DNA from 4 places in the Ensifer sp. 22460 genome. Region 1 is predicted to be linked to each of the others. Evidence: predicted binding sites of a transcription regulator. Region 1 holds the regulator's gene; each other region holds the start of a gene.
The links. The regulator LexA, encoded in region 1, represses DNA repair genes until DNA is damaged. The targets are predictions, from matches to a motif close to TGTTCNNNNTGTGTTCNG.
Positions count from the first base shown of each region.

Region 2: the regulator LexA is predicted to act here: its motif matches at 4,996-5,013, upstream of ACTJKM_RS06160 (FG-GAP repeat protein).
Region 3: the regulator LexA is predicted to act here: its motif matches at 2,688-2,705, upstream of ACTJKM_RS28185 (DUF763 domain-containing protein).
Region 4: the regulator LexA is predicted to act here: its motif matches at 4,798-4,815, upstream of recA (recombinase RecA).

Region 1 covers NZ_JBQENZ010000008.1:241,059-248,863, forward strand. The annotation lists gene ACTJKM_RS12870 (septal ring lytic transglycosylase RlpA family protein) at 1-331, opposite strand, end outside; tRNA gene ACTJKM_RS12875 (tRNA-Ser) at 645-734, shown strand; gene ACTJKM_RS12880 (hypothetical protein) at 881-1,447, opposite strand; gene ACTJKM_RS12885 (hypothetical protein) at 1,610-2,242, opposite strand; gene ACTJKM_RS12890 (hypothetical protein) at 2,566-2,862, shown strand; gene lexA (transcriptional repressor LexA) at 3,109-3,834, shown strand; gene ACTJKM_RS12900 (hypothetical protein) at 3,925-4,257, opposite strand; tRNA gene ACTJKM_RS12905 (tRNA-Cys) at 4,470-4,543, opposite strand; gene ACTJKM_RS12910 (thermonuclease family protein) at 4,696-5,418, opposite strand; gene ACTJKM_RS12915 (hypothetical protein) at 5,544-5,840, opposite strand; tRNA gene ACTJKM_RS12920 (tRNA-Asn) at 5,997-6,071, shown strand; gene ACTJKM_RS12925 (cryptochrome/photolyase family protein) at 6,168-7,616, shown strand; gene ACTJKM_RS12930 (SAM-dependent methyltransferase) at 7,710-7,805, shown strand, end outside.
Region 2 covers NZ_JBQENZ010000004.1:54,774-62,578, reverse strand. The annotation lists gene proS (proline--tRNA ligase) at 244-1,572, shown strand; gene ACTJKM_RS06175 (lipoprotein-releasing ABC transporter permease subunit) at 1,592-2,902, shown strand; gene ACTJKM_RS06170 (ABC transporter ATP-binding protein) at 2,919-3,605, shown strand; gene ACTJKM_RS06165 (DUF5680 domain-containing protein) at 3,741-4,208, opposite strand; gene ACTJKM_RS06160 (FG-GAP repeat protein) at 4,288-4,860, opposite strand; gene dnaE (DNA polymerase III subunit alpha) at 5,275-7,805, shown strand, end outside.
Region 3 covers NZ_JBQENZ010000028.1:22,311-30,115, forward strand. The annotation lists gene ACTJKM_RS28170 (glutathione synthetase) at 1-331, shown strand, start outside; gene ACTJKM_RS28175 (NUDIX hydrolase) at 471-941, shown strand; gene ACTJKM_RS28180 (hypothetical protein) at 1,009-1,203, opposite strand; gene ACTJKM_RS28185 (DUF763 domain-containing protein) at 1,363-2,646, opposite strand; gene ACTJKM_RS28190 (hypothetical protein) at 2,899-3,099, shown strand; gene ACTJKM_RS28195 (copper resistance CopC/CopD family protein) at 3,792-5,399, opposite strand; gene ACTJKM_RS28200 (YcnI family copper-binding membrane protein) at 5,444-5,974, opposite strand; gene ACTJKM_RS28205 (hypothetical protein) at 6,271-6,645, opposite strand; gene ACTJKM_RS28210 (extracellular solute-binding protein) at 6,975-7,805, shown strand, end outside.
Region 4 covers NZ_JBQENZ010000008.1:85,306-93,110, reverse strand. The annotation lists gene ACTJKM_RS12210 (SulP family inorganic anion transporter) at 1-659, shown strand, start outside; gene alaS (alanine--tRNA ligase) at 756-3,419, opposite strand; gene recA (recombinase RecA) at 3,648-4,739, opposite strand; gene ACTJKM_RS12195 (carbohydrate kinase family protein) at 5,061-6,008, shown strand; gene ACTJKM_RS12190 (pseudouridine-5'-phosphate glycosidase) at 6,040-6,969, shown strand; gene cckA (cell cycle histidine kinase CckA) at 7,069-7,805, opposite strand, start outside.

The DNA.
Region 1 (7,805 bases):
CGGTCAGGCGACCATGAAAGGCCGAGCCGTACCAGGAAGCCGTACCGGTCTTGTTGTAGCCGAAGTCTTCCTTCGGCTGATACCACTTGCCCTTGACCTGATAGGCCTTGCCGACCTGATAGCGTCCGCCGCCCTTGGGGATGTTGTTACCGGTGGCAACGCGCGGGCTCGCCTTCACGCCGTAAACGGATTCGGCGAAGTATTCCTTGCTCCGCGGCTTCTTTTTGATGCTCGACGTGGATCCGCAGGCCGCGAGCGTTACGCACAGCGCAGGAATTGCCGCAAGGCGCAGTCCCTTGACCAGATATGCCGCATTTTTACTGGATGTCATCTGTCCCACAACATCGATCGAATAAGCCGTACTCGAAACCTTCCGCTCGTGCCCCCAGCGGAAATCTCGGCGTCCCGAAACGGAACAGTCGAGTAAACATGACAGCAACAAGGCGAAAATGCGAACTCATCCACAGATCAGCGCCGGATTTCATGCGTTATGGTTTACAGATGATTACCGGCAAAGCGTGCCCGCGCACTCCAGTCCGGCCATCGAGAAAATCTTTCAGCGACGCATGTTAAATCTTGCAAAGCGACGGGGCTTTGCGCAATAACGCCGTGCCCGGTAAGCAGTTGACTGCGAGCTCAGGCAAGGACAGGTGGCCGAGTGGTTTAAGGCTCTGGTCTTGAAAACCAGCGTACGGGAAACCGTACCGTGGGTTCGAATCCCACCCTGTCCGCCATTTTCCCAAGAAATATAGTCCGACGATGGACCGCCATCCCTGGCGGTGCTTCATTTTAACGAGCGCTTGTCGGCAGGCGTCAGCGCCGTGTGGTTCGCCTCGGGCAGACGACGACTGGGCCCTCCGCCTTTCACTCAAGCCGCGGGTTAGAGGCTGAACGGATCACGCGCTGAGCGTTTCTCGTTTGGCGCGTTGAACGGATCGGACTTCTTCTCCTTGGATTTGCGGCCCTCGTCGGCGATGATCTCATCCACGGCTCGCTGGCATTTCAGGAGTTCTTCCGCCGCCGGGCCGGTGCCGCGCAGACTGAGGTTTGCGACAACGCGATCGTCAAAGGCGATCGCCAACGTCCTTTTGCGCACGAACCCCGTCAGGAATTCCGCATCGGTGACGTTCACGAACAGGAACTTGCCGCTCTCGTCGCCGGCGGCGGTCGCCGCCGCACTCCAGGGATCGCTCTTGTCGAAGCGGAACGTCAGGTCATAGTCCTTGCCGACCTCGAGCGACTTCCAATCGTCGCTGGCGAAACTCATGTAGAGTGGCGATTCGGAGCCCTTGGGATAGAACCCCAGGCGCAGCCTGATTCCGCCTTCGAATATCGACGTGATGAAACACGAGCCTTCCATCGACGTGTCGGAAGCAACGGTCCAGCCGCCGACTTCCTTCCATTTGATGATCTCGGACTCCTCAGCCACGGCCGGTCCCGTGGCCATCAGACAGCTCACCAACCCGAACAGCAATCTACGCATGCAAAACCCCCGTTTGCCCGCATTTTGATAGGTCGCCGCGTGACTGTCGAGGGTGGGTGACCCGCAACCCATGCAAAATCTTAGGAATATTCACCTCTCGCAGCGGAACGACGCTCACGCCAAAGATCACATGGCAAAGGGATCTTTCGACGACTTGGTCTGGCCGCCACCAGCAAAGGGGTCATTGTTTGGCGCATTCCCGCCGGCGCCCGCAAACGGATCGGCGGCCGCCCCCTGCCCGCCGTTTGGCATCAACGCAATCACCGCCTCCTGGCATTTGAACATCTCGCTGACGGCCTTCATCGAATCGCGCAGACTGAGGCTCGCCACGACGCGCCCTTCGAACGCCAGCGCCAGCGTGTTCTTGCGCACGAATTCGGTGAAGAAGTCGGTGTTGGAGAAGTTGACGACCAGAGCCTTCGAGCCTGTGAGGTCCACGCCGAACGCGACAGCCGGCCACTGGCGGCCACGGTCGAGCTGCAAGGCGACGTCATACTCCCGCTGCGGCTCGATCGATTTCCAGTCGGCATTGCCGATCGAAAGAAACGCCAGGTTCGCCGATCCTCTCGGATAGAAGCCGATTCGAAGGATCATTCCGCCGTCGTAGCTCGTCGCCGCATAGCACGAGCCGCCCAAGGACGGATCGGAGCCCACCGTCCAGGCATTGACCTCTTTCCAGATATTCGAACGCCCTTCTTCAGCTGAGGCCGCTCCGGCCGCCACCAACAGACCGAGAACCGCCAACGACAATCTACGCATGCAACCACCCCATTTTTCCCGCAAAGTTATCGTTTTTTTACAACCTGTCGAGACGGTGCGACATCTTCACAACACGGATTTGTGCACGCCGGCAGCGAGGCCGCGACTTGGCGCAACCCAAGCGATTGCGGCAAGGACGGCGCGCCAGGCTGAGGCGGCTTTGCCGCTGTGTGCCCCTGGCGCAAAACGGCCACAGCCTGCACTCAAAGAGCTGTTGAACACATGACAGTGATCGCCAAGCTTGCTGGACTTCGGAACGAAAGCGCGGTTCACATCGTTAACCGCCCCGTAGTCCCACCCTTGCATCAAAGTGGACGATCACCGTGCTTGCCGCCCTGCTTCTCGCTTCGATAGTCGCATCGCCCAATATGCCTGACGTCAAGCTCAGCGCCGCCACGGTGGACGAACTTCAGACCGATTTCGAGAGCGCCGTGCCGTGCCATCAGATCGATGGACGCAAGGTGTGGAAGGGTGCGATCGCGTTCTACATCCAGTCGTTCGTCTATGATGGCGACAGGCCGGTCGCGACCGATGCGGCGGACGCCGTACTTCCAGAAGACAACAGCGCCGAGACGGTGAAGGAATTCGAAGACGCCTGCGCCGCCACGCAGCCGGCCTAGCCTCTTTGCACGAAAACGCTCGCGATTCGTTCGAATCGCCGTGCCGTCGCGCAATGCGCTACGCCGCCGCCCTCCGTTTGGGCACGATCATCGCCCAAACCCGCTCTGCTCCCGTAAAAGTGACCAATCGACACGCACAGACGCGCCAATTGTCTGAATTCACGGAATTTTAGGCACTTGCGGAACACATATGGAACAGATAGTGTCTGTTCTTGATTTGTTTCACGCCTCTGGGAGCGACGTGCCATGCTGACCCGCAAGCAACAGGAATTGCTTCTCTTCATTCACGAACGCATGAAGGAGTCAGGCGTCCCACCATCATTCGATGAAATGAAGGATGCGCTCGACCTGGCGTCGAAGTCCGGCATTCACCGTCTGATCACGGCACTCGAAGAACGCGGGTTCATTCGCCGTCTGCCGAACCGAGCCCGCGCGCTCGAGGTCATCAAGCTTCCGGAGGCTTACGCATCCAGCCAGCAGCAGCCCCGCCGCGGCTTCTCGCCCAGCGTGATCGAGGGCAGCCTCGGCAAGGCGCCAGCGGCCGCTCCTGCCGCACCGCCGAAGCCCACGCCCGTGGCCGACAACACATCGGTTTCCGTGCCGGTCATGGGCCGCATCGCTGCCGGTGTGCCGATCTCGGCCATCCAGAACAACACGCACGACATTACCGTTCCGCTCGACATGATCGGCAACGGCGAACACTACGCTCTCGAAGTCAAGGGCGACTCGATGATCGAAGCCGGCATCTTCGACGGCGACACCGTGATCATCCGCAATGGCAATACGGCCAATCCCGGCGATATCATCGTGGCGCTCGTGGATGATGAGGAAGCGACGCTGAAGCGCTTCCGGCGCAAGGGCGCATCGATCGCGCTCGAAGCCGCGAACCCTGCCTACGAAACGCGGATTTTTGGGCCCGATCGGGTGAAGATCCAGGGCAAGCTCGTCGGGCTGATGCGCCGCTACCACTGATTCCGAGGTAAATCTGGCATCCGACCGAGCCTCGCCACCGCTTGCGGTGGCGAGGCTCTGTTTATTGATGGCGACCTGAAGGCGCGCCTCTTATTCGTGGATGGTGTACTCGCCGAGCTCGCAGAGGTCCTGCATGTCTTCGGTCGTATCGAGGTCGGAGCCTTCTTCGAACTCGAAGCGCATGTCGTACTTGCAGACCTCCCGGCCGTCGGCGATGGTGATCTCCATGTCTTCTCCGGGGTTCAGCACCTGCCGGCCGAAAACATCGTCTTCCCACTCATTGACACCCACAGGCGACGTATAGAAGTTCGTCAGCACTGCGTTGGTGTTGTTCTTCAGCTTGAAAACCAGATCCTCCGCCCGCGCCTCGAATGTGGTCGCAGCGAAGAGGGCCAAGGCCGTCAGGACAAGTTTCGTCTTCATATATGCCATTGCCTCCGTTTTGATGATGACGGACGCTACCGATGCGGCTGATGTCAGCGGAGTCATCGTTCCCCCTCTACCGATTTCACCGAAGCGATAAGATCCAACGGATAGCTAATGGACGTGGCTTGCGCGGGCGTGGGGAGGCAACCATGCAATCGCTCTGCCCCGAGGCAGAACGTCTATCCACACTAAAATGAGGTGAGAGTTTTTGGAGGCCTCGCCCGGAATTGAACCGGGGTACAAGGATTTGCAGTCCTCTGCGTCACCACTCCGCCACGAGGCCTCACAGCTCGGATAACCGAGCGTTGGCGCGGATTTAGAATGATTGCAGAAAAACCGCAAGAGGCATTTTCCGAAAAACGCGCCGTCGATTTGTAAGACGGATACTTTCCACAGAGCGATCGCGAACCTCCGCCGATCGCATCTGGGGTGGCCTCAACACCAGGGCGTCGCGTGTCCTGTCCACGGCCGCACCAGTCCCTCGGATACGAGCACACGCCCGATAGACTGGTCGCCGCGGGTGACCAGCCGCAGCTTTTCACCGGCCTTGGCATCCTGACGGCCGCTCGCCGTTTCCAGCCTGAAGTCACCCGCATTCAACAATTCGCGCAGGCGCTGCTTGGCATAGAAGCCGCGCGAACGTTCCTTGTCGCAGCTTGCCTGGCGAATACGCGGCGCATCGACGTCTGCCACGCGGATCGTTTCGCCGTGGTACAGGAAGGTGGCGCCGTCGATCACGCAGTTGTCGTTGCGAATCCCGCAGAAATAAAACTGATCCGTGCGAACGGATGCCGTCTTCACTTCCTCATTGGGCCGCACCACGGGTGTCGGCGCCTTGGCGCCGACGTCGACGGACGGCACCGGAGCGGCGAGGGCAACTCTTGTCATCGGATTCGGCTTCTGCTTCTCCGCCTGCTGCGCGGGACGCGCGTCCGATTTCTGCGCGACACGAACGGGCTTCGGCCTCGACTCGTGTCGGGACGTGAACGCGACCACGTCCGATACCACCGGCCAATGCTGCAGTTCGGCGCGATGATCGTAAGCGACCACGCCGCCGACAGTGAGTGCGGCGGCCAGATACCACGGCGCCATACCGCCTTGTTTGCCCCTGCTCCGACCGGAATTCCGGCTTCGACGTTTCGTAGTGGCTTTGGCCATGCGTCCCCATCCTGATTCGCGACTGCATTATGCGTTTGATGGGTTGCCGAAAAGTTTTCGGCGGCCTCCCTCAACAAAGGGTTCAGCCGCTTCGGGGCGGGTGCTTTGACCGCAATAGCTCCGGTTCACGAGCCGTTCGAAGAATCGGCTCGTCCGCGCCAGCGCGCCCACCAAACAGCCAGGCGACGCCGGCGACGGCGGACGGATGGGATATCGTGCGAAAGCACGATGAGGCCCAGCGGTATCATCCAGAAGCCGAGCACCGGCAGAAAGCCAAGAAAACCAAAGAACACCAGAAGCGAGCCCAACAGGATACGCAGCAGTGGCGATTCCGGCAGCGTGATGCGCCACTTCCCGAGCACGATCTGACGCGTCTGCGGATCAATCCCGAAATGCGGCTGCTTCCTGTTTTTATTCATCATTCCCTATCCGGCATCTTTTCCCACAATTGGGGACTTCTCCACAGCCTCGCAACCGAACTTGTCATTTTTTTTGAAAAAACCGCTTGGCAAATCGGAAAAGCATGCGTATTAGCAGCCTCACTTCTGAAGCGCACAGCGAAACAGCGGCGCGGATGATCCCTGGTAGCTCAGCGGTAGAGCATTCGACTGTTAATCGACAGGTCGCCGGTTCGAATCCGGCCCGGGGAGCCAGTTTCAAAAAGAGCCATTTGCAGAAAATGCGAATGGCTCTTTTTCATTTTGCACCTAAGTTCCCCCGGTGATCAATCCCAGTCCTAGACGGCACCTATGACAAACGCGGCGCCCATCATCGTCTGGTTCCGCAAGGACCTGCGCCTTGGCGACAACAGGGCCCTTGCGGCTGCGGCCAATGAGGCTGCCGTCATTCCGCTCTATATCCGGGAGCCGAACGAAAGCGGCAACGGTCCGCTGGGCACGGCGCAGCAATGGTGGCTGCACCATTCGCTGGAAGCGTTAGGGGCTCGACTGGGCCGGATCGGCTCGCGACTCATTCTCCGCTCCGGCGACCCACTGGACGTCCTCAGCGAAGTGTCGCGCCTATCGGGAGCGAAGCGTGTCCATTGGAATCGCCGCTACGACCCGTGTAGCATTGCCACCGATACGGCCCTGAAGAAAGCACTCGCAGCTCAGGGCATCGCGGCCGAGAGCTTTGCCGGGCAATTGCTGCACGAGCCCATGCGCTTGTTGACGACGACCGGTGGGCCCTATCGCGTGTTCACGCCTTTCTGGCGCGCGCTCGAAGCGAAGGTTGAGCCGGCTCCACCGATCGACGAGCCGCAAAAGATCGCGACGCCGGAAAGCTGGCCCCCTTCAGAACAGCTTGACGCGTGGTCGCTTCTGCCAACGAAACCGAACTGGGCAGCGACGTTCAGCGAAATATGGGCGCCGGGGGAAAAAGGCGCGACCACTCGCCTCGACGAATTTATCGACGAAAAGCTTGCAGACTACAAAGTGCGCCGGGACCGTCCAGAGGCTGACGGCACATCCCTGCTCTCTCCCCACCTCGCCTTCGGAGAAATCTCGCCGGCGCAGGTCTGGCACGCGACGCAGGGAATCGAGACCGATGGCGGTGAAGGTGTTGCCACCTTTCGCAAGGAGATCGCCTGGCGCGAATTCTCCTACCATCTGTTGTTTCACTATCCCGAACTCCCGCGTCGCAATCTCGATCGCCGGTTCGATCGTTTCCGCTGGCTGGACCATGACGGCGATTTTTCCCGCTGGACCAAGGGCTTGACCGGTTTCCCGATCGTCGACGCCGGCATGCGACAGCTCTGGCGGCATGGCTACATGCACAATCGCGTGCGCATGATCGCCGCCTCGTTCCTCATCAAGGACCTGCTGATCGACTGGCGGAAAGGCGAGCAATGGTTTCGCGACACCCTCGTGGATGCGGATCCGGCCAACAACGCCGCAAGCTGGCAATGGGTCGCGGGGTCGGGCGCGGATGCGGCGCCGTTCTTCCGGATCTTCAATCCTGTTCTCCAGGGCGAAAAGTTCGACCCGGATGGAGCCTATGTGAAGCGATTCGTCCCGGAACTTGGTCGGCTGGAGCCACGCTACATCCATCGCCCCTTTGCGGCTCCGGCTGCCGTGCTTTCGGGCGCCGGCATCGAGCTTGGCGCAACCTATCCAAAGCCGATCGTCGACCACGCCCTTGCGCGGGATCGGGCGCTTGCAGCGTTCCGCGAGATCACAAGCCCGCCGAGAGAACCGTAACGGATACAGGCCCCCGGTAGAAATCCATGGTTGGCGTCTCGGGCGATTGCCGCTAGGCTCACCTTACGGATGCAACAGCTGAGGGGGTGGTGTATGCGTGAGCTGGAAGCAAGTCTCGCCGCGTTCAACGGCGCACAGGAGCTTTCCGCCGAGAATCTCTCGATGGTCCTGCGGGATTTCCCATTGAAG
Region 2 (7,805 bases), on a different contig from region 1:
CAGTGGCTCCGATCTTTCCGGCGATGGCCTGAGAGTAGGGTTTTCTTCCGCCTGCGAAGCAGCTATGAACGCAAGGCTCATAAAGGTTCACGTTGGCTTTGCTGGCGATGGATAATGGAGAGCTCGACCCCGAGAAGCAACGGTCGCCCTTGCCAGTCTACCGGCGAAGAAGGCACCCGAGCTCAACGTCATTTCGCCCGAATCCGCCGATAGTGCGACGTTCATCAAGTTCTGGAACCCGTCATGCGCCTGTCCCGCTTTTTCATGCCCATCCTGAAGGAAAATCCTAAGGAAGCGGAAATCGTTTCCCACCGCCTCATGCTCCGTACCGGCATGATCCGGCAGCAGTCCTCGGGCATCTATACCTGGCTGCCACTGGGCAAGCGGGTTCTCGACAAGGTCAATGCGATCATCCGCGAAGAGCAGAACCGCTCAGGCGCGATCGAACTCTTGATGCCGACTCTGCAGTCCGCAGAGCTCTGGCAGGAAAGCGGTCGCTACGATGCCTATGGCAAGGAGATGCTGCGCATCAAGGATCGCCAGGACCGTCCGATGCTTTACGGCCCGACGAACGAGGAAATGATCACGGACGTCTTCCGGTCCTACGTGAAGTCCTATCGTGACCTGCCGCTCAACCTCTACCATATCCAGCTGAAGTTCCGCGACGAGATCCGTCCGCGTTTCGGCACCATGCGTTCGCGCGAGTTCCTGATGAAGGACGCCTATTCCTTCGATCTCGATCGCGAGGGGGCAGAACACGCCTATAACCGCATGTTCGCGGCCTACCTGCGCACGTTTGCGCGCATGGGTCTTCGCGCCATTCCGATGCGTGCCGACACCGGCCCGATCGGCGGCAACCTCAGCCACGAATTCATCATCCTCGCCGACACCGGCGAATCCGAGGTCTACTGCCACAAGGACTTCCTCGGCTTCGATATTCCGGGCGAAGAAACCAACTTCGAGGACGTCGCCGGCCTGAAGGCGATCTTCGACAAGTGGACCTCGCGTTACGCCGCGACATCGGAAATGCACGACGAGGCCGCCTTCAATGCGGTTGCCGAAGGCGACCGCCTGTCGGCCCGCGGCATCGAGGTCGGCCACATCTTCTACTTCGGCACCAAGTATTCCGAAGCCATGGGCGCCAAGGTTCTCGGCCCCGACGGCAAGGAGCATGCCGTGCACATGGGCTCCTACGGCATCGGCCCGACCCGCCTCGTGCCGGCAATCATCGAAGCGTCGCATGACGACAACGGCATCATCTGGCCGAAGTCGATCTCGCCGTTCGATGGCGTCATCATCAACATGAAAGCGGGCGATGCCGCTTGCGACGGCGCCTGCGAGACGCTCTACTCCGAACTCGGCAAGGCGGGATTCGACGCACTGCTCGACGACACGGACGACCGCGCCGGTGCAAAGTTCGCGACTGCGGACCTGATCGGGGTCCCGGTCCAGATCATCGTCGGCCCGCGTTCGATCGCCAACGGCGAAGTCGAGGTCAAGGATCGCAAGACCGGCGAGCGCGAGACCATGACCGTCGAAGCTGCGATCAACAAGCTGATCGCAACGAAGTGAAGAGGCGAGGGAAGGCAGGATGACCGCCGTGACTGAAGATCAGGTGCAGGCCGCAACGCAGCCTGAAAAGTCCTCCAGCCGTCCCTTTTCCGCCTTTGAGCGCATGGTGGCGTGGCGCTACCTGCGTTCCAGGCGCAAGGAAGCCTTCATTTCGGTTATCGCCGGCTTCTCCTTCATCGGCATCATGCTCGGCGTCGCGACGTTGATCATCGTCATGGCCGTGATGAACGGGTTCCGCACCGAGCTGATCTCGCGCATTCTCGGCATCAACGGTCACATGATCGTCCAGCCGATCGACGGGCCGCTCAACAACTATGCGGAGCTGGCGACCAAGTTCTCGGGCGTCAAGGGCGTCACCATGGCAATCCCGTTGGTCGAGGGCCAGGTTCTGGCGCAAGGCATCGGCGATAGTTCTACTGGTGCGCTGGTGCGCGGCATCCGCGCCGACGATCTCGGCAAGATGAAGTCGGTTTCCGACCATATCCAGTCCGGCGACATGGTCGGCTTTGCCTCCGGCTCCGGTGTCGCGATCGGCTCACGCATGGCCGAGCAACTCGGCATTCGCGTCGGCGGAACAATCACGCTGACCTCGCCCAATGGCGACGTGACGCCCCTTGGCATGAATCCGCGCGTCAAGGCCTACACCGTCTCGGCGATCTACGAGATCGGCATGTCGGAATACGACTCGACGATCATCTTCATGCCGCTCGAAGAGGCGCAGCTCTTCTTCAACGCGGAGGGGCTTGCGCAGTCGATCGAGATCTTCGTCGAGCATCCTGATGTCGTCGACGAACTGCGCCGGCCGATCGAGGATGCCGCGGGCCGACAGATCTTCATTACTGACTGGCGCGACCGCAACAAGACCTTCTTCTCGGCGCTCGAAGTCGAGCGCAACGTCATGTTCATGATCCTGACGCTGATCGTGCTCGTCGCCGCGCTGAACATCATTTCCGGCCTGATCATGCTGGTGAAGGACAAGGGCAGCGACATCGCGATCCTCAGAACGATGGGCGCGACCTCCGGCTCGGTGATGCGTATCTTCTTCATGACGGGTGCCGCGATCGGCGCGGCGGGAACGGTCGCCGGCGTGGCGCTCGGCGTCGTCGTCTGCCTCAACATCGAATCCATTCGGCAGTTCTTCTCCTGGATCTCTGGAACCACACTTTTCAGCCCAGAGCTCTATTTCCTGAGCCAGCTTCCGGCCGACATGAATGCCGATGAGACCGCGCTCGTCATCGTCATGGCACTCACCCTTTCTTTCCTCGCCACAATCTTCCCGGCCTGGCGTGCTTCGCGCCTCGATCCGGTGCAGGCCCTGCGTTACGAATGACAAGGACATCAACTGAATGAATGCGCGCGTGGCACTGCAGCTTTCCGGCGTCGAGCGACACTACGGGGAAGGCGAAACGTTCCTGTCCATCCTCAAGGGTGCGGATTTTACCCTGAGAAGTGGCGAGACGGTTGCGCTGGTTGCGCCTTCGGGAACCGGCAAGTCGACGCTTCTGCATGTCGCCGGACTGCTGGAGCGCCCGGATGGCGGCGAAGTGCTGGTCAACGGCGTCTCCTGTGGTGGCCTCAACGACGATCGGCGCACGGCGATCCGCCGCAACGAGATCGGCTTCGTCTACCAGTTTCACCATCTGCTTCCCGAGTTCTCGGCACTTGAGAACATCATGATGCCACAGCTGATCGCCGGCTTGCCCAAGGCTGAGGCCGCCGATAGGGCAAGGGCGCTGCTCGACTACATGCGCATCGGTCACCGTGCCGATCATCGCCCGACGGAGCTCTCCGGCGGCGAGCAGCAGCGCGTCGCGATCGCGCGCGCCGTCGCCAACGCGCCGCTCGTGCTTCTTGCGGACGAGCCGACAGGCAATCTCGATCCGGAAACCGCCGGTTATGTCTTTGAAGCGCTGGAGGCGCTCGCGCGCCAGTCGGGCCTCGCGGCCTTGATCGCCACGCACAATCATGAACTCGCCGGGCTGATGGATCGGCGCGTGACGATCGAGGACGGCAAGGTCGTCGAGATGAACTGATGGCGCCGGCCGCGCGGGCGCGTTGATCGCCCAGCGCCGTTGCCTCCAACTGTCTTTGGCCAGCGCGGAAGAAACGTCTCACAGTTCAGTCCCAGACCGCCCTGGGCGCGGCGTGCGCGTCTTCTGGCGTCGCTCCTAACGCCGGATCAGGCCGCCGCGGTAGTCGAGTTCGTAAGCTTCCTCGCCATCGACGAAGATGACCTCGCGGCCGGAAAAATGTTCGGTGTCGCCGCGGCTGCTATCGATGTAGTAGCCATGCGCATGCCGAAACTCCATGCCGCCGAGGAAGTGCCGCTTCTCACGATACATCGCCTGTAGGGCAGCCTTGATGACCAGACCTGCCTTCTCTCCAGTTGTGAGCTCGGGGCGCATAATCCGGCCGAAGTAGTTCATCGCCCAGCGCGGTTCGCCATCCTGCCAGACTGTTTCCTGTCCTGCAAAATCGGTTCCGCCGAAATAGCTGTCGAGATAGCGCCAACTGCCCGTTTCGTAGCCGATGTCATGGGAGCCTTGGCGAGAGGAAGGCCGCGGCTCGCCGCCGCCGACATAGGTTTTCGATTTGGCTTCGACGATAAAGTCCTTCAGTTGTTCGAGCGCGGCCATGTGGGTTCCTCATATGTTCTGGCCGAGGATGCCGTGGTCCGTGTTGGTTGTAAAGAACAAATAGAGAACAATCACCTGATTACTGAACGCCGCAAGCCTTCTGGCCGCGATCGTCGTTCCAGTCCTTGAGCAGGACGAGTTCGCCCTTGGTGGCTATGGCCTTGTCGTTGGATTTGCCCTTGCCTGTCAGAACGTTGAGGTCGCACTTCAACGTGTTGTCTAGATCGAGTGTATCGTAGGATGAGTAGGTATAGCCGGCGACCACGAACTCGAAATTGCGGTAGGCGACCGTCAGTTTCTGTTCCCAGCGGTCACGTCCGATGGAATCGTTGTGGCTGGAGATGAGCAAAGAACCGCTCGGCAGCGCCTCGACCCACGGCGCCTGTCCGGCAAAGTCAAAGTCGCCCCAAATCTTGTTCGGGATCGCCGCCTTCAGCTCAAGAGCGCCATTCTCACCGGTCAGATAGAGATAGACACCGTTGTCATCGTCGCTTCCATCTGCGGGGCGCACGATCAGGGCGAGGTCCGCGTCACCGTCCTTGTTCCAGTCGCCGGTCGCCGCGGAGACGATGCGGGCAGGGTCGATCGTTTCGGCCGCGGAGGCGACGGCCGGAACCAGAAACAGCAATGGCAGAATCAGACGTGCATGCATGTCGGAACGCTCCGCTTGGTTGTTCCTCTTGATATGCGGGCGCGGCGCTTTCCTCAAGCGGCTTCCTGGCAGTTAACCTGCATTCGACTGCCGTGTTAACCATCGTCAACAGAACGTCTGTGCTCGGCTTGACGCGTGAACAAAAATAGAACAAAGTAAAAACATAACGGAAAAGGAGCCATGTTATGACTGATTTTGTTCGTGACCTCGCCGCCTTCGCTTCGATGAGCCTGTTCATCGCAAGCATCTCTTTCATCGCGCTCGGCCTCTGAGGAGCGTCGATATTTCCTCTCAAGCACCTCCCGAAATGCGCCCCCTGGATTGAATAAGGGGGACGACGTGTCAGGTGAAACTGGACATGTCGGGTGATAAACGGGATATCCTGCCGACCAGACAGGAATCAGGGTGCGAATAATGGCAGACGACGGCAAAGCAGCATCGAGCGAGGCGCTTGGTTCGGACCCGCAGTTTGTGCATCTGCGCGTCCACTCGGCCTTCTCCCTGCTCGAAGGTGCGCTGCCGCTGAAGAAGGTCATCGGCAAGGCGGTTGCCGATAATCAGCCGGCGATCGGGATCGCCGACACCAACAATCTCTTTGCCGCGCTCGAGTTTTCGCAGAAAGCAGCCGACGACGGACTGCAACCGATTACCGGCTGCCAGCTTTCCATCGACATGGAAGACGAGGCGGATGGCGAACGGCGCGGCCACGCGCAACATCTCGCGAAGCTGCCCGCGATCGTCCTGATCGCCGCGACCGATGATGGTTACACCCGGCTCGTGGATCTGGTGAGCCGTGCCTATCTCAGCGGCGAGGGCAGCCAGGCGACTCGGATCACGCGCTCCTGGCTTGCCGAAAACGGTACGGACGGATTGATCGCGCTGACCGGTGCGTCGGGCGGCCCGGTGGACCTGGCCCTGAAGGCGGGCTCGACGGCACTGGCCGAAGCGCGTCTCGAGGCGCTGCATGATCTCTTCGGCGACCGGCTCTATATCGAGCTGCAGCGGCACGGCGGATTTGACCGCCGCCATGAGAGCCGGATTATCGACCTTGCATACAAGTTCGACATTCCGCTGGTTGCCACCAACGAAGCCTTCTTTCCGTCACCGTCCGACTATGACGCCCATGACGCCCTGATGGCGGTCGCGCACAACGCCATGGTTTCGGACGACAGCCGCTTCCGCCTGACGCCGGACCACTACCTCAAGAGCCGCAAGGAGATGGCTGCGCTTTTTGCCGATCTGCCGGAGGCGCTGGAAAACACTGTCGAGATCGCACGGCGCTGCTCTTTCATGCTGAAGACCCGCGGACCGATCCTGCCGCGCTTTACCGGCGCCACCGCAGATCCGGAAGAGGCGGAGCGCGCCGAGGCGGACGAACTGCGCCGCCAGGCGGAGGAGGGGCTCGAAGAGCGTCTCGCCAGGCTCGGCATGGCGCCCGGCTATAGCGAAGAGGAGTATCGCGAGCGCCTGGCCTTCGAACTCGGCGTTATCGAGCGCATGAAGTTCCCCGGCTACTTCCTGATCGTTGCCGACTTCATCAAATGGGCGAAGCAGCACGATATTCCCGTTGGGCCGGGCCGTGGTTCGGGTGCAGGGTCGCTCGTTGCCTATGCGCTGACGATCACCGACGTCGATCCGATGCGCTTCTCGCTGCTGTTCGAGCGCTTCCTCAATCCCGAGCGCGTCTCGATGCCCGACTTCGACATCGACTTCTGCCAGGACCGGCGCGAAGAGGTGATCCGCTACGTGCAGCGCAAGTATGGTCGCGAGCAGGTGGCGCAGATCATCACCTTCGGTTCGCTGCAGGCGCGTGCCGCACTGCGCGACGTCGGCCGCGTGCTCGAAATGCCCTATGGCCAGGTCGACAAGATCTGCAAGCTGGTGCCGAACAACCCGGCCAATCCGACGCCGCTCTCCAAGGCGATCGAGGAAGAGCCACGCCTGCAGGAGGAAGCCGAGAAGGAGCCAGTCGTCGCGCGGCTTCTCGACATCGCCCAGAAGATCGAAGGCCTCTATCGCCACGCCTCGACCCACGCCGCCGGTATCGTGATCGGCGACCGTCCGCTGTCTCAGCTCGTGCCGATGTATCGCGATCCGCGCTCCGACATGCCGGTCACCCAGTTCAACATGAAATGGGTGGAGCAGGCGGGCCTCGTCAAGTTCGACTTCCTCGGCCTGAAGACCCTGACCGTTTTGAAGGTCGCCGTCGATTTCGTGAAGCAGCGCGGCATCGAAGTTGATCTGGCGAGCATCCCGCTCGATGACCCGAAGACCTATGAGATGCTGTCGCGCGGCGAAACGGTTGGCGTGTTCCAGGTGGAAAGCGCCGGCATGCGCAAGGCGCTGATCGGCATGCGGCCGGACTGCATCGAGGATATCATCGCGCTGGTGGCGCTCTATCGCCCGGGCCCGATGGAGAACATCCCGGTCTACAATGCTCGCAAACATGGCGAGGAAGAAGTCGAGTCGATTCATCCGAAGATCGACCATCTGCTCAAGGAAACGCAGGGCGTTATCGTCTACCAGGAGCAGGTGATGCAGATCGCCCAGGTGCTCTCGGGCTACTCGCTCGGCGAAGCCGATCTTCTGCGCCGCGCCATGGGTAAGAAGATCAAGGAGGAAATGGATAAGCAGCGCGCCCGCTTCGTCGACGGCGCCGTGAAGAACGAAGTGTCGAAGCCGCAGGCGGACCTGATTTTCGACCTGCTCGCCAAGTTCGCCAACTACGGCTTCAACAAGTCGCACGCAGCGGCTTACGCCATCGTCTCCTACCAGACCGCCTATATGAAGGCGCACTATCCGGTGGAGTTCCTGGCGGCGTCGATGACGCTCGACATGTCCAACACGGAAAAGGTCAACGACTTCCGTCAGGACGCAAAGCGCCTGGGCATCGAGGTGATTGCACCGTCGGTGCAGTCCTCATTCCGACATTTCCAGACGGGCGA
Region 3 (7,805 bases), on a different contig from region 1:
GTTCAGACGCGTGCCGCCCAAGGGAGACGTCCGCTCCAACATCCACGCAAGCGGCACTCCAAAGCCGGCCAACGTTACGAAGGAGATGCTGGCGATCGCCGAGACGCTACGGCCGAAGCTCGTTGAAGACGGCATGTTCCTGGTCGGCCTTGATATCGTCGGCGACAAGCTTCTCGAGATCAACGTATTCACGCCTGGCGGCCTCCAGACCATTCGCGAACTCCACGACATCGATTTCTGCGATGAGATCCTGGACTCGCTGGAAAACAAGGTGGACATCAAAAAGACCTATCGGGGATCACTCAGCAATCGGATCCTGTCGACGCTTTGAATTGGCGGCCCAATCCGTCGCGCGCTCCACTTTCGCGCAATGTGTTGACGGAACAGAACCGCCGATCCGGATGTTACTGTCCGCGAGTGGCAGGCAGAGCCCGTTTGCCGCATAGGGCGACAAAGGAGATAGCGTTTCTGTGAATTTTCTACACCAGATTGTCTCTGACGTGCAGTTGATGCTTCGCCGGCCGCCGCGCATGCAGTACGCGGCCTTGTGTTATCGCTTTCGCAAAGACAACACACTGGAGATCCTTCTCATTACCAGCCGGGACACCGGACGCTGGGTCATTCCCAAGGGCTGGCCGATGAAAGGAAAGCGCGCGCATGAGGTGGCTGCGAGAGAAGCCTTTGAAGAGGCTGGCGTGAAGGGCACCTGCCAGAGGTTTCCTTTCGGCCACTACTTCTACAAGAAGAGGCTGGACCATGGGCTCAAGATCTCCTGCAGGGTTCAACTCCACCCCCTGGAAGTCACGCGCATGCGCGGGAAATTCCCCGAGAAGGGAGAGCGAAAGCTCGCCTGGTTCGACTATCGGGAAGCGGCGAAGCGTGTCGCTGAGCCTTCGCTGCGCGACCGGATACTCCGTTTCGGACAGCAACGCGTTCCCTAGAGCCCCGCGCGTTTGGTTTCCAGAGCATCTTTCCGCTTCAAGTGATTCCACTTGAATGCGGGATGCTCTAGTGGACGCTGGCGACCTTGACGGCGTGGGCGAAATCCTCCGCCACCAGCTCACTGATCGCGATCAACACCTCCTCCACCGAAAACCCGGAGTCGATCGTCTCGCGGATCAAAAGCTGGAGGTCAAGTTCAACGACGTCCCGGCAATCCTCGAGCCGTTCCTCAGATACCGTGATGCTCTGCAGTTCTTCCATCGCGAGACTCCTCTTGACGTGGATTCTGCTGGTTCGCCCTCGCAAGCTTGTTCGCACGACCTTCCAACCCTTGGGAGGAGGTTTGAGTTCCGGCGAGAACTCCTCGAAGAGATCAAAGAAAGAGATTCGCTGCAACGCCTTGCGGTCGCATTGAGCCGCCTACCGGTCGCGGTTGCCTTGACGGCGTGACCGCCCTGCATCTCTCGACGGTTCTTCCGGCCCTTCCCAGCCAAAGACGCTGCGACCGCCGAACTCTTGCGATTGTCGAAACTCGCCGGCCACGATCTCCTTGAGATCCGGGCCGGTCACGTATCTCTCGAACTGGCGAGCCTGATCGTCGAGGCGCTTGAGAACCTGCATCTCTTCGTCACGACCGAGCTTCGCTTTCGACACGGCGGACTTCATCACCCGGATCGTCTCGTCGTAGACTTTCAGTGGAACCGGGAACGGGTGGCGATCCTTGCCGCCGTGGGCGAGCGAGAAGCGCGCCGGATCGGCGAACCGGCATGGCGCACCGTGCACCACTTCGGCCACCATCGCCAGCGCCTTGACGGTCCGCGCCCCAACGCCCGGCACCAGCAGGAGATGCTCGAAATCCTCTGGGCCACGGTCGGCGGCCGCAGCGAGCGTGGCATGCAGGCGTTTCATATTGACGTCTTCTTCGCGCACGTCGTGATGTTCAGGCATAATCAGATGCGGCAGCATTGGCTGCGCGCTTTGCTTGGTCACCCGCCTTGGCTCGATGGCTGCGACCTCCCGGACGATCCGATCCGGCCCCAGCGAAGCCAGAAGATCGAGCTGGCTATTGCGCGAGGCCGCGGCGCGGCGGTCGGCAAGGTTGACGATCTCGCCCTGCCGCGCGCCTTCGATCGCCGTGTGGGGCGAATCCACGAAGCTGGTGATCCCCTCCGAAAGCCAATGGTAGCGCCGGGCCTGCCGCTTTTCGCCGTTCATGCCCTGTTGCACGATGACCCATTTGCCGTCGTCGGTGACGATAAAACCGTGCAGGTAAAGGTCGAAGCCGTCTTGAACTGCTGCACTGTCGACCTTTGCGACGAGGCGGCTGGTTGTCGCCAGGCCACTTCCATCGAGGCCCACGCGCTCGCCAATTGCAATCAGCTCGCCGGGGGTCTCCCGGGAATTCCGCCCTCGACCGCCACAGACATGAATACCGAGTTCGCCTGACAGAGGCGACAAACCACGCTTCAGGGCGCCGATGACGCTGGTGGTGATGCCGGAAGAGTGCCAGTCCATGCCCATGACGCATCCGAAAGACTGAAACCAGAACGGATGTGCCAACCGCCGAAGAAACTCGTCTCGACCATATTCGATGACGATCGCCTGGGTGATGATCGCACCAAGTTTCGTCATGCGCTCGCCAAGCCACCGGGGAACCCGGCCACCGTGAAGCGGAAGATCTGCACTGCCTGCTCTCTGGACCATCCGGCTCTTATACACCGGCAGATGGTGCAGTCACACAGGAAAGTTCTCTAAACGTTCTCATTTGCGCCGGCAGTCGGCGAGACCACGGTCGCAAGCCGAATGGTCATGACGAGACCTTGCCCCCATGAAGGTTCGACTTCGCCAGCTTGAGTAAAACCTCAGCGCCACGACCTACACTACCTTTGCGCTTAAGATAGGGTTCAGCAATCGGCGATATGCTCCGCACCAAATGGCATTTGAACAGGTTGCAGAATGAGTGAGTTCCAAAACAGAGCTGTTCGATTGATGGTTGCCTCCTTAGGCGATGCTTCGACCAGCGATATCTCCGTACGTCGCACGAACGTTCTGACGACTGCGCTGGAACTCTATGTTGTTGCCTTGGGGGGATCGCACGAGCAGCTTGAGACCGCCATCGCGAAAAAGGAAAGCGACGCGCCGAGACGTATTTGGTAATCGGCGATCTGATGATGGAGATTAAGCCACATTCACGACATCGACGTCACGCAGGCAGCGCACAATGCTCTCGACAGCGGCTTCCGTGAAAGGACTTCCGCCTAAACTCCGCCCCTCCCGGTCGGCTTCCCGCTTCTCCGGCACCGCGTAGCAATGGTCAGCTAGAAGCGGGCGGCCAGGAAGTTCAATTGGACGTTCAGCCAATACCGGGCCTGTCTGGTCGCGGATTGAACCTCATGCCCAAACTCCTGGGTGTAGCGGCCTTCACACATCGTCGTGTCGACCACCCACAATCCGCCCGCGTAAATCGCCATCAGCAGGAAACCGCGCATGGCGGAGCAGAATGAACATTCGATATTTCTAAATTATTAATGCGGGACGTGATCCGCGATTTATGTCGAGCGGACCGCCTCCGGTCGGCTACCGCCCACGCCCGCGTCCAAAAAAAGAGCCTCCACTAGCCAAGCAGAGGCCAGAGTCAGGCTTGCGATTGGCCGCTGCAGCGGGGACTGCGACGTCGGCGCAACCGCAATCGGAAAAGGCTGACAGAGGCTTCATCCGAAGGCAATGAACCTAAACGGTCTATTGGATAACCAGCCAGGGCTAGACGGAACACCTCCACGGCAGTAGCGATTGAACGCCCACAGGCGATCCGCTGGCGTGCGCGCGAGATTGTGCGGCGGCCTCCGCGCTCACGGCCCAATGATGATTTGATCGCTCAGCGTTACCTTCTCGAAGTCATTGATCAGAACATCGGCACGTACCTGCCAGGTGCCCGCCAGCGGTATGTTCACGCGCTCGATCCGCCAATCTGCGTCGCCGCTCCGCGCTGCCGCACGTTTGAACGGCTCGATGCCGGAATCAGGCTTGGATAGGACGAGCGTCACCTCCTTGGCGGCAAGCGGTTCGACTTCGCCCGTGGCGAGGTTGATCGATACGTCGACCTCGCCCACCCGTCCGGGCAAGACCTCAACGAGGACCATCGCCTTGTCCGTGTGGATGTGAACGCTTGCAGGCCGAACCGCCAGAGCTAAGAGCACGCGCGACGGCGGCGTGAAGCGCCAGCAAGAAACGGCGCCGAAGATCAGGACGACGATCAGTGTTTCCGCGGCGATCGAGCGGACCAGCCGCTTCGCCGAAGCCCGCTCGCCAGCCATTACCGGTTTCGTCAGGCGCCAGCGATTTGCAAGCGCCAACAGAAACAGTCCGAACAGCAACGCCATCTTGACCATGAGCACCTGGCCATAGGCAGTTTCCAGCAGCGCTTGCGGCTTCTCCACCTGCACAAAGGCCAAGATGAAACCCGCCACGATAAGAACAACGAGCACGTAAGGGACGAACGCCGAGAACCGGCCGAGCGCCTGAAGAGCCATCGGGTCTTCGCGCCGCAACGCGAGGCCCAGGGGAGCGAGCGCTCCAACCCAGAGACTTATCGTGGCGACGTGCAGGAAGACCGCCGGACGCATCAGCCATTGCGGCTCGGCTGTCGATGCATGGCCGCTCAGCGACAAGGCGACGGATGACGCGATCAGCGCGACGAGAGATGACAGTCGAGCAGACCGACCCTTCGCCGGCAGAGCGATGGCGGCCACACAAAAGGCAGCGAAGGCGGCAATGGCCGTACCGCCGAAGCTGGTTGCCATCGCCGTGGACCAAACGACCGGCTCGACAATTTGCGTCACGGAAACGCCCAGTGCATCGAGCCCCTGAAAACCCACAGCGGCAAGTGCGCCGAGAAGCCCTATACCGAGCGCTGCTGCAACGACTTTGCACCCTGATCGCGAGCCAAAGAGCAGCCAGTGGCGCGAAAACACACCGCCGACGCCGATGAACAGCCCCACGTAAAGCGCGAGCTTCGATAGGAGGAGACCGGCGCGCACGGCCCAGTCGATCTCGTCTTCGTTCATGAACGGAGCGGTGCTGGCCGCGCCGACAGAAAAGACGACCGATCCACCGATCGGATGCCCGTCGGTAGAGGTCACGCGCCAGCTGAGCACATGTGTGCCGTGCCCAAGATCGGATGGCGCCGCGATCACGACCACTCGATCCTTCAGGTCGAACCGCTCGAGCGGGATCGCTGTTCCATCCGGTCTGACGAGCTTTAAGGACAACGGCGAAACCGGCTCGCTGAAGGTCAGCACGTAGACCGATGGCGCGGTGCCGACGACCGCGCCATCCTGCGGTTCACTTGTGTTGAGCGATGCGTGGGCGAAGGTCGCGGCGGCATGCATGAGGATCCCGCAGAGCGCGATCACCACCAGCCTCGCAAGACGAGTGAAGCTCGATGATACCAGCATCATGCGTGATCTCCGGTCACTTGGCCCTCGCCCCCACGTTGCGCTGCTCAGTGCCCGCTTTTCTTTTCAAGCAGCTTGATGCCGGGCGCCGGATATTCGAGATCGTCACTCGACTTGCCTTCTGCCGGGACCTCGATCCAACGCTCGGTCGCGCCATCAGGGCACTCCTGCACCAGCGGCACGTAGAGTGTCTTGCCGACTGGCAGGCCCTCAGTCAGAAACGCGCGGAAGACAAACTCCTCATATTCGTCGTCGGCCAGGCTGCCGCCCTTCCAGACGACCTCGTTCACGCCCTCCTTCATCGGCGTGCCGAAGTAGTCATAGGAATTTTCGTAGGCTCCCTTGACCTTCTCCAGCGTCCAGCCCGGCTTCGGCATCGGCTTTGCGGCGATCATGCCTTCCGGGATCTGAACGCGCAGAGCGATCGTCGGCTTGCCCTCGCATCCATGCGGGACGCGGATGACGGCCTTGTAGGACGCGCCGACATGCGCCTCCGTTGTTTCGAGCGTGGAGTGGGCAAAAGCTGCCGTGGTGCCTATCGCGATGAAGGCAGCGGTGGTGATGAGTTTCGACAACATATGGCTATTCCTTTGAGATTATTGGGCTTGTGTTGGGTCGCGGGAAATCCCCCCGCGGCTGTCAGGGATTGGATGCAGTGATCCGGAAAAGGTTGCCGACATTCTTGGTCGGTGGCGGGCAGCGATCGCACAAGACGGTCAGTGCACGGGTCCCCGTTGGCTCAAGACCGGCCTGCAGTCAGGCTTGGAGCACACGACAGGGACGTCGGGAGGCGTCGAAGATCGTCGCGATGGACCGGCGGACGCCAGGGGAGGATATCCCTCCCCCCGACATAGGCTGGAGCGAACGCAACCGATCAGGCGAGCAGCCGAGGGGGCGCGCGAGGATAACCGAGGCGATGCTCGCCCGCCGGCAACGGCTCTGCCGCGGACCAAAACGTGTGCACCGCCGACGCGACTTGGTGGTTAAGATCGTCGCCAGGCTGCGGAGTCGCCGCCAAGACCTGCGAGGACACGCAACATCCAAGAAGGCAGCAATCGGCAGCCTTGCCATGGCCGCCGTCGTGATTGCCGTTGCTGGCGTGATCCGCGCTGATGCACAGTGCATTGCCGAAAGCGTCGAGTTGCGAGAAGGCAGGCATCGAGCTGAAGGCAAATGCGCCGGCGACCGATTGCAGCACGAACAGGCAGGCAGCGATGAACGCCAGTCCCCAACCGTTGCGTCGCCTCACCACAATCAAGCTCCTTCTACGCTGTCTCCGAAAATGTCCGGAGCCACCGCATAGCTAGCCGGTACGCCCGCCCCCTTCCTTGCTCCACAGCAAGCATCCGCGTGAAGTCCAACGTACCGGACAGTCGAGCGCCGCTATTCTTCGGGCTCCCCGGCAAGAACAGACCTGCCGCAACCAGGGAGCGCGCCGCCGCCTGACAAGCGTAATCAAACTTTCATTTTTCCATCATGCAGATTGGCAAGGACTGTCACACTCAACTGTTAGCAAGCGCCCGGCTTCATTCGTGCCACCGATCCTGGTGTCCGCCAATCTGCAAGGAGCGTTTTGCAATGAGAGTCTCCGTCACTACGTCCGTATTCATCGGCCTGATGGCAAGCGTCGCGTTTGGCGCGTCGGCGGCCGCAGCCGAAAAGACGAAGTTCGAATTCTGGTACGGCCTTTCGGGTGATCTTGGCGAACGTGTCCAGGATGCCTGCAAGAAGTTCAACGACAGCCAGTCCGAGTTCGAGATCGTCTGCACCTCTCAAAATGGATACGACACGACCCTGCAGAACACGATTGCCGCCTACCGCGCCAAGAAGCAGCCGGCAATCACCCAGATCTATGATGCCGGCACCCTGGACATGATGCTGTCGGGCGCATTCGTGCCCGCCAAGAAGCTGATGGCCGACAACGGCTACACCATCGACTGGAACAACTATTTCGGCGGCATCGCCAACTATTACGCCACGGCAAAAGGCGAGCTGAATTCCTTCCCGTTCAACTCCTCGACGGCCATGTTCTATTACAACGTCGACGCCTTCCAGAAGGCCGGCATCGACTTCAAGCCGGACACCTGGGAACAGGTCGAGGAAGCTGCCCGCAAGCTGAAGGCCGCCGGTCACGAATGCCCGCTCGCCTTCAATTTCGACACCTGGCCGCTGATGGAGCAGTTCTCGGCCATCCACAACCAGCCGCTCGCCACCAAGGCCAACGGTTACAACGGGTTGGACGCCGAGCTTGTCGTCAACAAGACCAAGTTCGTCGATCACGTGAAGTTCTTCAAGAAGATGGCCGACGAGAAGCTCTTCGTGGTCAAGACCAAGCAACTCGGCATGGACATCGTCCCCGCCTTCACGTCCCAGACCTGCCAGATGATACAGACCTCGATCGCCGACCAC
Region 4 (7,805 bases), 160 kb from region 1:
TCGCTTTCATGCTGGTGGCTGCTCCACTTGCAAGCTATATCCCGCTTGCAGCCCTTGCCGGCATGCTTGCGGTCGTCGCCTGGAACATGGTCGAGAAGCCGGCCTTCATGGCGTTGTTGCGATCATCAGGCGGCGATGCCGTGGTGCTGCTCGCCACCTTTGCCATCGTCGTCTTTCGCGATCTGACCGAAGGTATCGTCGTCGGCTTCGCGCTTGGAGCCGTTCTCTTCATCGACCGTATGGCCAAGAGCATCGCCATCGGCAAAGCGAAGCGCCCAGGATCCAGCGCGGAAGAAAATGGCGCCGAGGAACATCCCGTTGCCGCCGACGACCCGGATACGGTGATCTATCACATTTCCGGCGTCTTCTTCTTCGGCTCCGCGGCAACTGTTGGCTCGGTGCTGGACCGGATTGCCGACCAGCGCCGCAACTTCATTCTTGATTGCAGCGACGTGCCTTTCATGGATTCAACCGCGGCTAACGTGATCGAAGGCACCGTCCGAAAGGCCGAACGGACCGGCGTGCGCTTCATCGTTACCGGCGCCTCGCACCAAGTCCGGCGCATGCTGGCGAGCCACGACGTGCACGAGCCACGTGTCGCAACGTTTGCGTCCATCGAACTTGCGCTCGACAACATCCGCGGTGCGACGAAAGAATAGAGAATTCAGAGCGATGCCGACGTTTTCTAACAATTTGAGGACATCGAACAAAAAAGGGCGCCGAAGTGGCGCCCTTCTAGTTTCTGTCTTTGACGGTTACCCGGCCAGTGCAACGGCCACGGCCTCGATGGCTTCGGCCGCCTTCTCACCATCCGGACCACCGGCCTGGGCCATGTCAGGACGTCCGCCGCCACCCTTGCCGCCGAGCGCGGCTGATGCGACGCGAACGAGGTCGACGGCGCTGAGCTTCGAGGTCAGATCGTCGGTGACGGCCACGACCGCACTCGCCTTGCCATCGCCGGACACGCCGACGAAAGCGACGACGCCAGAGCCGAGGCTCTTCTTGCCGTCATCGGCAAGGCTCTTCAGATCCTTGGGCTCGACGCCCGAGACGACCTTGCCGAGGAAACGAACGCCAGCGATGTCGCGGGCTGCGTCGGCGGAACCCGCCTCGCCGCCACCGCCGAGCGCCAGCTTCTTCTTGGCTTCGGTCAGTTCGCGTTCCAGCTTGCGGCGTTCGTCGAGCAGCGCCTCGACGCGGCCGAGCACGTCGCCCGGCTGAACCTTCAGCGTGTTGGCGAGTGTCTTCACGCGCTCGTCCTGCTCGTTGAGATAGGCGCGTGCGGCTTCGCCGGTCAGCGCCTCGATGCGGCGAACGCCGGCGCCGACTGCGCTTTCCGAAACGACACGGACGAGACCGATGTCACCGGTGGCCGACACGTGGGTACCGCCGCAAAGCTCGACGGAATAGGCGCGGTTGGCCTTGGAACCGTGAATGCCGCGGCCCATCGAGACGACGCGCACTTCGTCGCCATACTTCTCGCCAAAGAGTGCCATCGCGCCTTCGGCGATCGCATCGTCGACGCTCATCAGGCGCGTGGTCACCGGCGTGTTCTGCACGATGATCTCGTTGGCCATTTCCTCCACGATCTTCAGCTCTTCCGCCGTCATCGGCTTCGGATGCGAAACGTCGAAGCGCAGGCGTTCCGGGGCTACCAGCGAGCCCTTCTGGGCGACATGGGTGCCGAGCACTTCGCGCAGCGCCTCATGCAGCAGGTGGGTTGCCGAGTGGTTGGCGCGCAGGCGCGAGCGGCGCGCATGGTCGACGTCGAGCTGCGCGGCGTCGCCGGTCTTCACCGTACCTTCAGCAACGGTCGCGAAATGAACGAAGAGCCCCTCGCCGCGCTTCTGCGTGTCGGTCACGACAAGCTTGCCGGTTTCGGTGGTGATCGTGCCGGTGTCGCCCATCTGGCCGCCCGATTCGCCGTAGAACGGCGTCTGGTTGAGCACCACCTGGACCGTGTCGCCCTTGGCTGCCGAAGCGACGACGGCGCCGTCGCGCACGATCGCCTGGATCACGCCTTCGGCGGTCTCGGTGTCATAGCCGAGGAAGTCGGTGGCGCCGTGCTTTTCCTTGAGCTCGAACCAGATCGTCTCGGTCGCCGCTTCGCCCGAGCCGGCCCAGTTGGCGCGGGCTTCGGCCTTCTGGCGCTCCATGGCGACAGAGAAGGCGTCGGTATCGACGGTGATGCCCTTGGCGCGCAGGGCGTCCTGGGTCAGGTCGAGCGGGAAGCCGTAGGTGTCGTAGAGCTTGAAGGCGGTTTCGCCGTTGAACTGGTCGCCTTCCGAGAGATCGGCAGATGCGTCCGAAAGCAAGTTCAGACCGCGCTCCAGCGTCTTGCGGAAGCGGGTTTCCTCAAGCTTCAGCGTCTCGGAGATCAGCGCTTCTGCGCGCATCAGTTCCGGATAGGCGCGGCCCATCTGGCCGACCAGCGCCGGCAAGAGCTTCCACATCAACGGATCCCGGGCACCGAGCAATTGCGCGTGGCGCATGGCGCGGCGCATGATGCGGCGCAGCACGTAACCGCGGCCCTCGTTCGACGGCAGCACGCCGTCGGCAATCAGGAAAGCGGACGAACGCAGATGGTCGGCAATGACACGATGGCTGGCGCGCTGGTCGCCCTCGGCCTTGACGCCGGTTGCTTCCTCGGAAGCTGCGATCAGGGCGCGGAAAAGGTCGATGTCGTAGTTGTCGTGCTGGCCCTGCAGCACCGCTGCCAGGCGCTCGAGGCCCATGCCGGTGTCGATCGACGGACGCGGCAGGTTGACCCGCTCTTCCTTGGTGATCTGCTCGTACTGCATGAAGACGAGGTTCCAGATCTCGATGAAACGGTCACCGTCCTCGTCGGCCGAGCCGGGCGGTCCACCCCAGATATGGTCGCCATGGTCGTAGAAGATTTCCGAGCATGGGCCGCAGGGCCCGGTATCGCCCATGGCCCAGAAGTTGTCGCTCGTCGGAATGCGGATGATGCGGTCGTCGGAGAAGCCGGCGATCTTCTTCCAGAGATCGAAGGCTTCGTCGTCGGTGTGGTAGACCGTGACCAGCAGGCGCTTGGCGTCGAGGCCGTATTCCCTAGTGATCAGGTTCCAGGCAAGCTCGATGGCGTTCTCCTTGAAGTAATCGCCAAAGGAGAAGTTGCCGAGCATTTCGAAGAAGGTGTGATGGCGCGCGGTGTAGCCGACATTGTCGAGGTCGTTGTGCTTGCCGCCGGCGCGCACGCATTTCTGCGCGGTCACGGCCGTCGAATAGGGACGCTGTTCCAGGCCGGTGAAGACGTTCTTGAACTGCACCATGCCGGCATTGGTGAACATCAATGTCGGGTCGTTGCGCGGCACCAACGGGCTCGACGACACGACCTCATGACCGTTCCTGCGGAAATAGTCGAGAAAGGTCGACCGGATTTCATTCACGCCGCTCATCTTGCGTCCTATTCTAAAGCACCGATTCCGGCCCGGATCCGGCATCTGCCGCGCCACTAAGCCATTGTCCTTAAACCCCGTGGCCATCCATGATGGCCGCGCCCTCCAACGCCCTCGGTCGCCGGAACCAAAGGCTTTTATCGTTCACGTATCATACTGTCCAGACGGCAGCAAAAAACCGGCCGTCATAGGACGACCGGTTCTCCGGAAGCTTCAGTTCCTGGTGTTTCACGCCTCGGCGGCGTCGTCGCTGCCGTCGTCGGGTTCCGGGCCGCCGTTTTCGAGGAACCGGTCGGCGATCAGGCCGGCGTTCTGGCGCAGCGCCGTCTCGATCTCACGCGCCAGGTCCGGGTTGTCGCGCAGGAACGTCTTGGCGTTCTCGCGGCCCTGGCCGAGGCGCTGGCTGTTATAGGAGAACCAGGCACCGGATTTCTCGACGATGCCGGCCTTGACGCCGAGATCGACGAGTTCGCCGGTCTTGGAAACGCCTTCGCCATACATGATGTCGAACTCGACCTGCTTGAAGGGCGGCGCCATCTTGTTCTTGACGACCTTGACACGGGTCTGGTTGCCGACGACCTCTTCGCGCTCCTTGACCGAACCGATGCGGCGGATGTCGAGGCGGACCGAGGCGTAGAACTTCAGCGCGTTGCCGCCGGTGGTGGTTTCCGGCGAACCGAACATGACGCCGATCTTCATGCGGATCTGGTTGATGAAGATGACCATGCAGTTCGACTTGGAGATCGACGCGGTCAGCTTGCGCAGCGCCTGGCTCATCAGGCGTGCCTGCATGCCCGGCAGGCTGTCGCCCATTTCGCCTTCGATTTCGGCGCGCGGCACAAGCGCTGCGACGGAGTCGACGACGAGAACGTCGATCGCACCGGAGCGCACCAGCGTGTCGGTGATCTCAAGCGCCTGCTCGCCGGTGTCCGGCTGCGAGATCAGGAGGTTTTCGAGATCGACACCGAGCTTGCGCGCATAGATCGGATCGAGCGCGTGTTCGGCGTCGACGAAGGCGCAGATGCCGCCCTTCTTCTGTGCTTCGGCGATCGTCTGCAGCGCCAGCGTCGTCTTACCCGAGCTTTCCGGGCCGTAAATTTCAACGATGCGGCCCTTCGGCAGGCCGCCGATGCCGAGCGCGATGTCGAGGCTGAGAGAACCCGTCGAGACGGTTTCGATCTCGATGATGCTGTCCTTCCCACCGAGCTTCATGATCGATCCCTTGCCGAACGACCGTTCGATCTGGGAAAGTGCCGCTTCAAGTGCCTTGCTTTTATCCACCGATTTGTCCTCTACGAGCCGCAAAGAGTTTTGTGCCATTTGGTCCACCTTTAGGTTATTGAAGCTACCGAGGCAATGAAGCCGCCGCAGGAGTTTTTGTACATGTTTTGTTCCGTATTTGCAAGAGCAGGACAATATATTGAAAAACAATGATTATCTTGGTTTCGTTCTTTTCATGTTCACGGGATTGAAACCATAGGTTCTCAAATGCGCGCAGTACGTCTTCAAACCTGCCCCTCAGGGCTTGGCCGATTCGCCTGAGACGAAGAGATCGGGCGCATGGGTCCTTGGAATTTGGACCTCGGCCATTGCAGAAAGCCAACAGATATTTCGGCCGATGGGCCAAGCAGAGGAACATTCATGACGGAAGCTGAAATCGCCGTCTTCGGCGGAGCGCATATCGACAGGCGCGGCCGCATATCGGGGACGACCGCACCGGGTTCCAGCAATCCCGGCACCTGGTTCGAAGAGGCTGGCGGTGGCGGCTTCAACGCGGCCCGCAACCTTGCGCGCCTTGGCCATGGCGTGCGCATGATCAGCACTCGCGGCGGCGATGCCGCCGGCGAGATGGTGACGGCGGCGGCGGCCGCAGCAGGGGTCATCGACAGCCCCCTCACCTTTCTCGATCGCCAGACGCCGAGCTACACCGCGATCCTTGAAAACGACGGCAATCTGGTGATCGCGCTCGCCGACATGGAACTCTACCGGCTGTTCTCGCCGCGACAATTGCAACGCCGGGCGCTCCGCGATGTCGTCGCCACGAGCAGGCTCGTGCTGACGGACGCCAACCTGCCGGAGGAAACGATCGCCGCGCTGGTCCAGTCGGCCGCGGGCAACGGGCGCCTCGTCGCCGGCATTGCCGTTTCGCCCGCCAAGGTCATCCGCTACCGGCCGTGCCTCCCCCATCTCTCCTTCCTGTTCATGAATGAATCCGAGGCACGGGCGCTGACCGGCAAGGACGCGGCCGAGGCGGAAGCATGGCCGGCGCTTTTGAGAAGCGCGGGCCTCAATGGCGGCGTGGTCACACGCGGCGGCCGCGCGGTCGTCGCCTTCGATGGCGACAGCATCTGCGTTGCCGTTCCGCCGGCGCTCCCGGCACTGGCCGACGTGACCGGCGCCGGTGATGCGCTTGCCTCCGGCTTCCTCTCCGCGCGCCTCGCCGGCTGCAATCTGACCGAGTGCCTGCGGCACGGCATCGCAGCCGCCGGAATCACATTGCGCTCTCCCTTGGCCGCATCCGAAGAGATGTCCGCGGCCAATCTCGAACAGGCGCTGGCTCTTGTGCCCACGCCCCAAATGCTGTCATGACAATTGCCAGCAGAACTCCCAAGGAAAGACCATGACCAAACCCGCTTCTCCCTCCCTGCCGATGGCATATTCCGACGAGGTCGCAGCCGCCAAGGCGCGTGGCGCGCCGATCGTGGCGCTGGAATCGACCATCATCACCCATGGCATGCCCTATCCCGGCAATCTGAACATGGCCCGCAGCGTCGAAGCGATCATCCGCGAACAGGGTGCCGTGCCGGCAACGATCGCCGTCATCCATGGCGTGCTGCATATCGGCCTTGATGACGCCAAGCTCGAGGAGTTGGCGAAGACGGAAGGTGCGATGAAGGTCTCGCGCGCCGACCTCGCCTTCGCGATCGCCGAGCGCCGCACGGGCGCAACCACCGTCGCCGCGACGATGATTGCGGCTGCCCGCGCCGGCATCCGCGTCTTTGCGACCGGCGGCATCGGTGGCGTGCACCGCGGCGCCGAACTCACCTTCGACGTCTCCGCCGACCTCGACGAACTTGCCCGCACCGGCGTCATCGTCGTCTGCGCCGGCGCCAAGGCGATCCTCGACATTCCGAAGACGCTCGAAGTGCTCGAAACCCGCGGTGTCCCCGTCGTCACCTATGACAGCGAAGTCTTCCCGGCCTTCTGGTCGCGCGACAGCGGCCTCAAGAGCCCGCTGATGCTGAACAGCCCGGCGGCGATCGCCAACTTCCAGAACATGCGCGAACTGCTCGGCGTCGACGGCGGCATGCTGGTAGCCAATCCGGTGCCGGAGGAAAGCGAAATCCCGCGCGAAGAGATGGAAATCTACATCGCCCGCGCGCTCGACAATGCCGAGAGCGATGAGATCACCGGCAAGGCCGTCACGCCTTACCTGCTCGACAATCTCTTCCACATGACCGAAGGCCGCAGCCTCGAGACCAACATCGCGCTGGTCGAGAACAATGCGCGCCTTGCCGGCGAGATCGCGGTCGCGCTCAACGCCAAGTAATTCCGATAGGATACCAGACGAAAAAGCCCGGCACGCAAGCGCCGGGCTTTTTCATGTCCGGCTTCCACCGGCTGATGATTTCAGTGTCAGACCGCTGATCTAGGAGTCGAGCATTTCGCGCACGGAGACTGCGAGCTGCTTCAGCGAGAACGGCTTCGGCAGGAAGCCGAATTTCGCATCCGCCGGCAGGTTGCGGGCAAAGGCGTCTTCGGCATAGCCGGAAACGAAGATGAACTTCAGGTCTGGATACTTCTTCCGCAGTTCGGTCAGCAGCGTCGGTCCGTCCATCTCGGGCATCACCACGTCAGAGACGACGATATCCACCGCGCCATCGAGCTCTTCCATGATATCGAGCGCTTCGACGCCGGAGCCCGCCTCGTAGACTGTGTAGCCGCGCGTTTCCAGCATGCGCTTGCCGCCGCGGCGTACCGCCTCCTCGTCCTCGACAAGCAGGACGACGGCCGAATCCCCGGTGAGATCGGCCGGCTCCTCGGTCTTTGCCGCCGGTGCTGCAATTGTCTGCGCTACCCGCGCCGGAGCCGCCTCCGCCGTTTCTGTCGCCGCCGGGTTGGTCTCTTCGACCGCTACCGGCACCTCGATGTGGCGCGGCAGCAGGATGCGGAAGGTCGTACCCTTGCCGACTTCCGATTCCGGATAGATGTAACCGCCCGACTGCTTGATGATGCCATAGACCATCGACAGGCCGAGACCAGTGCCCTTGCCGACTTCCTTGGTGGTGAAGAACGGCTCGAAAATCTTGTCGAGGATCTCAGGCGGGATGCCGGTCCCCTGGTCGGCGACCTCGACCATCACGAAATCGTCGTCCGGCAACTCGC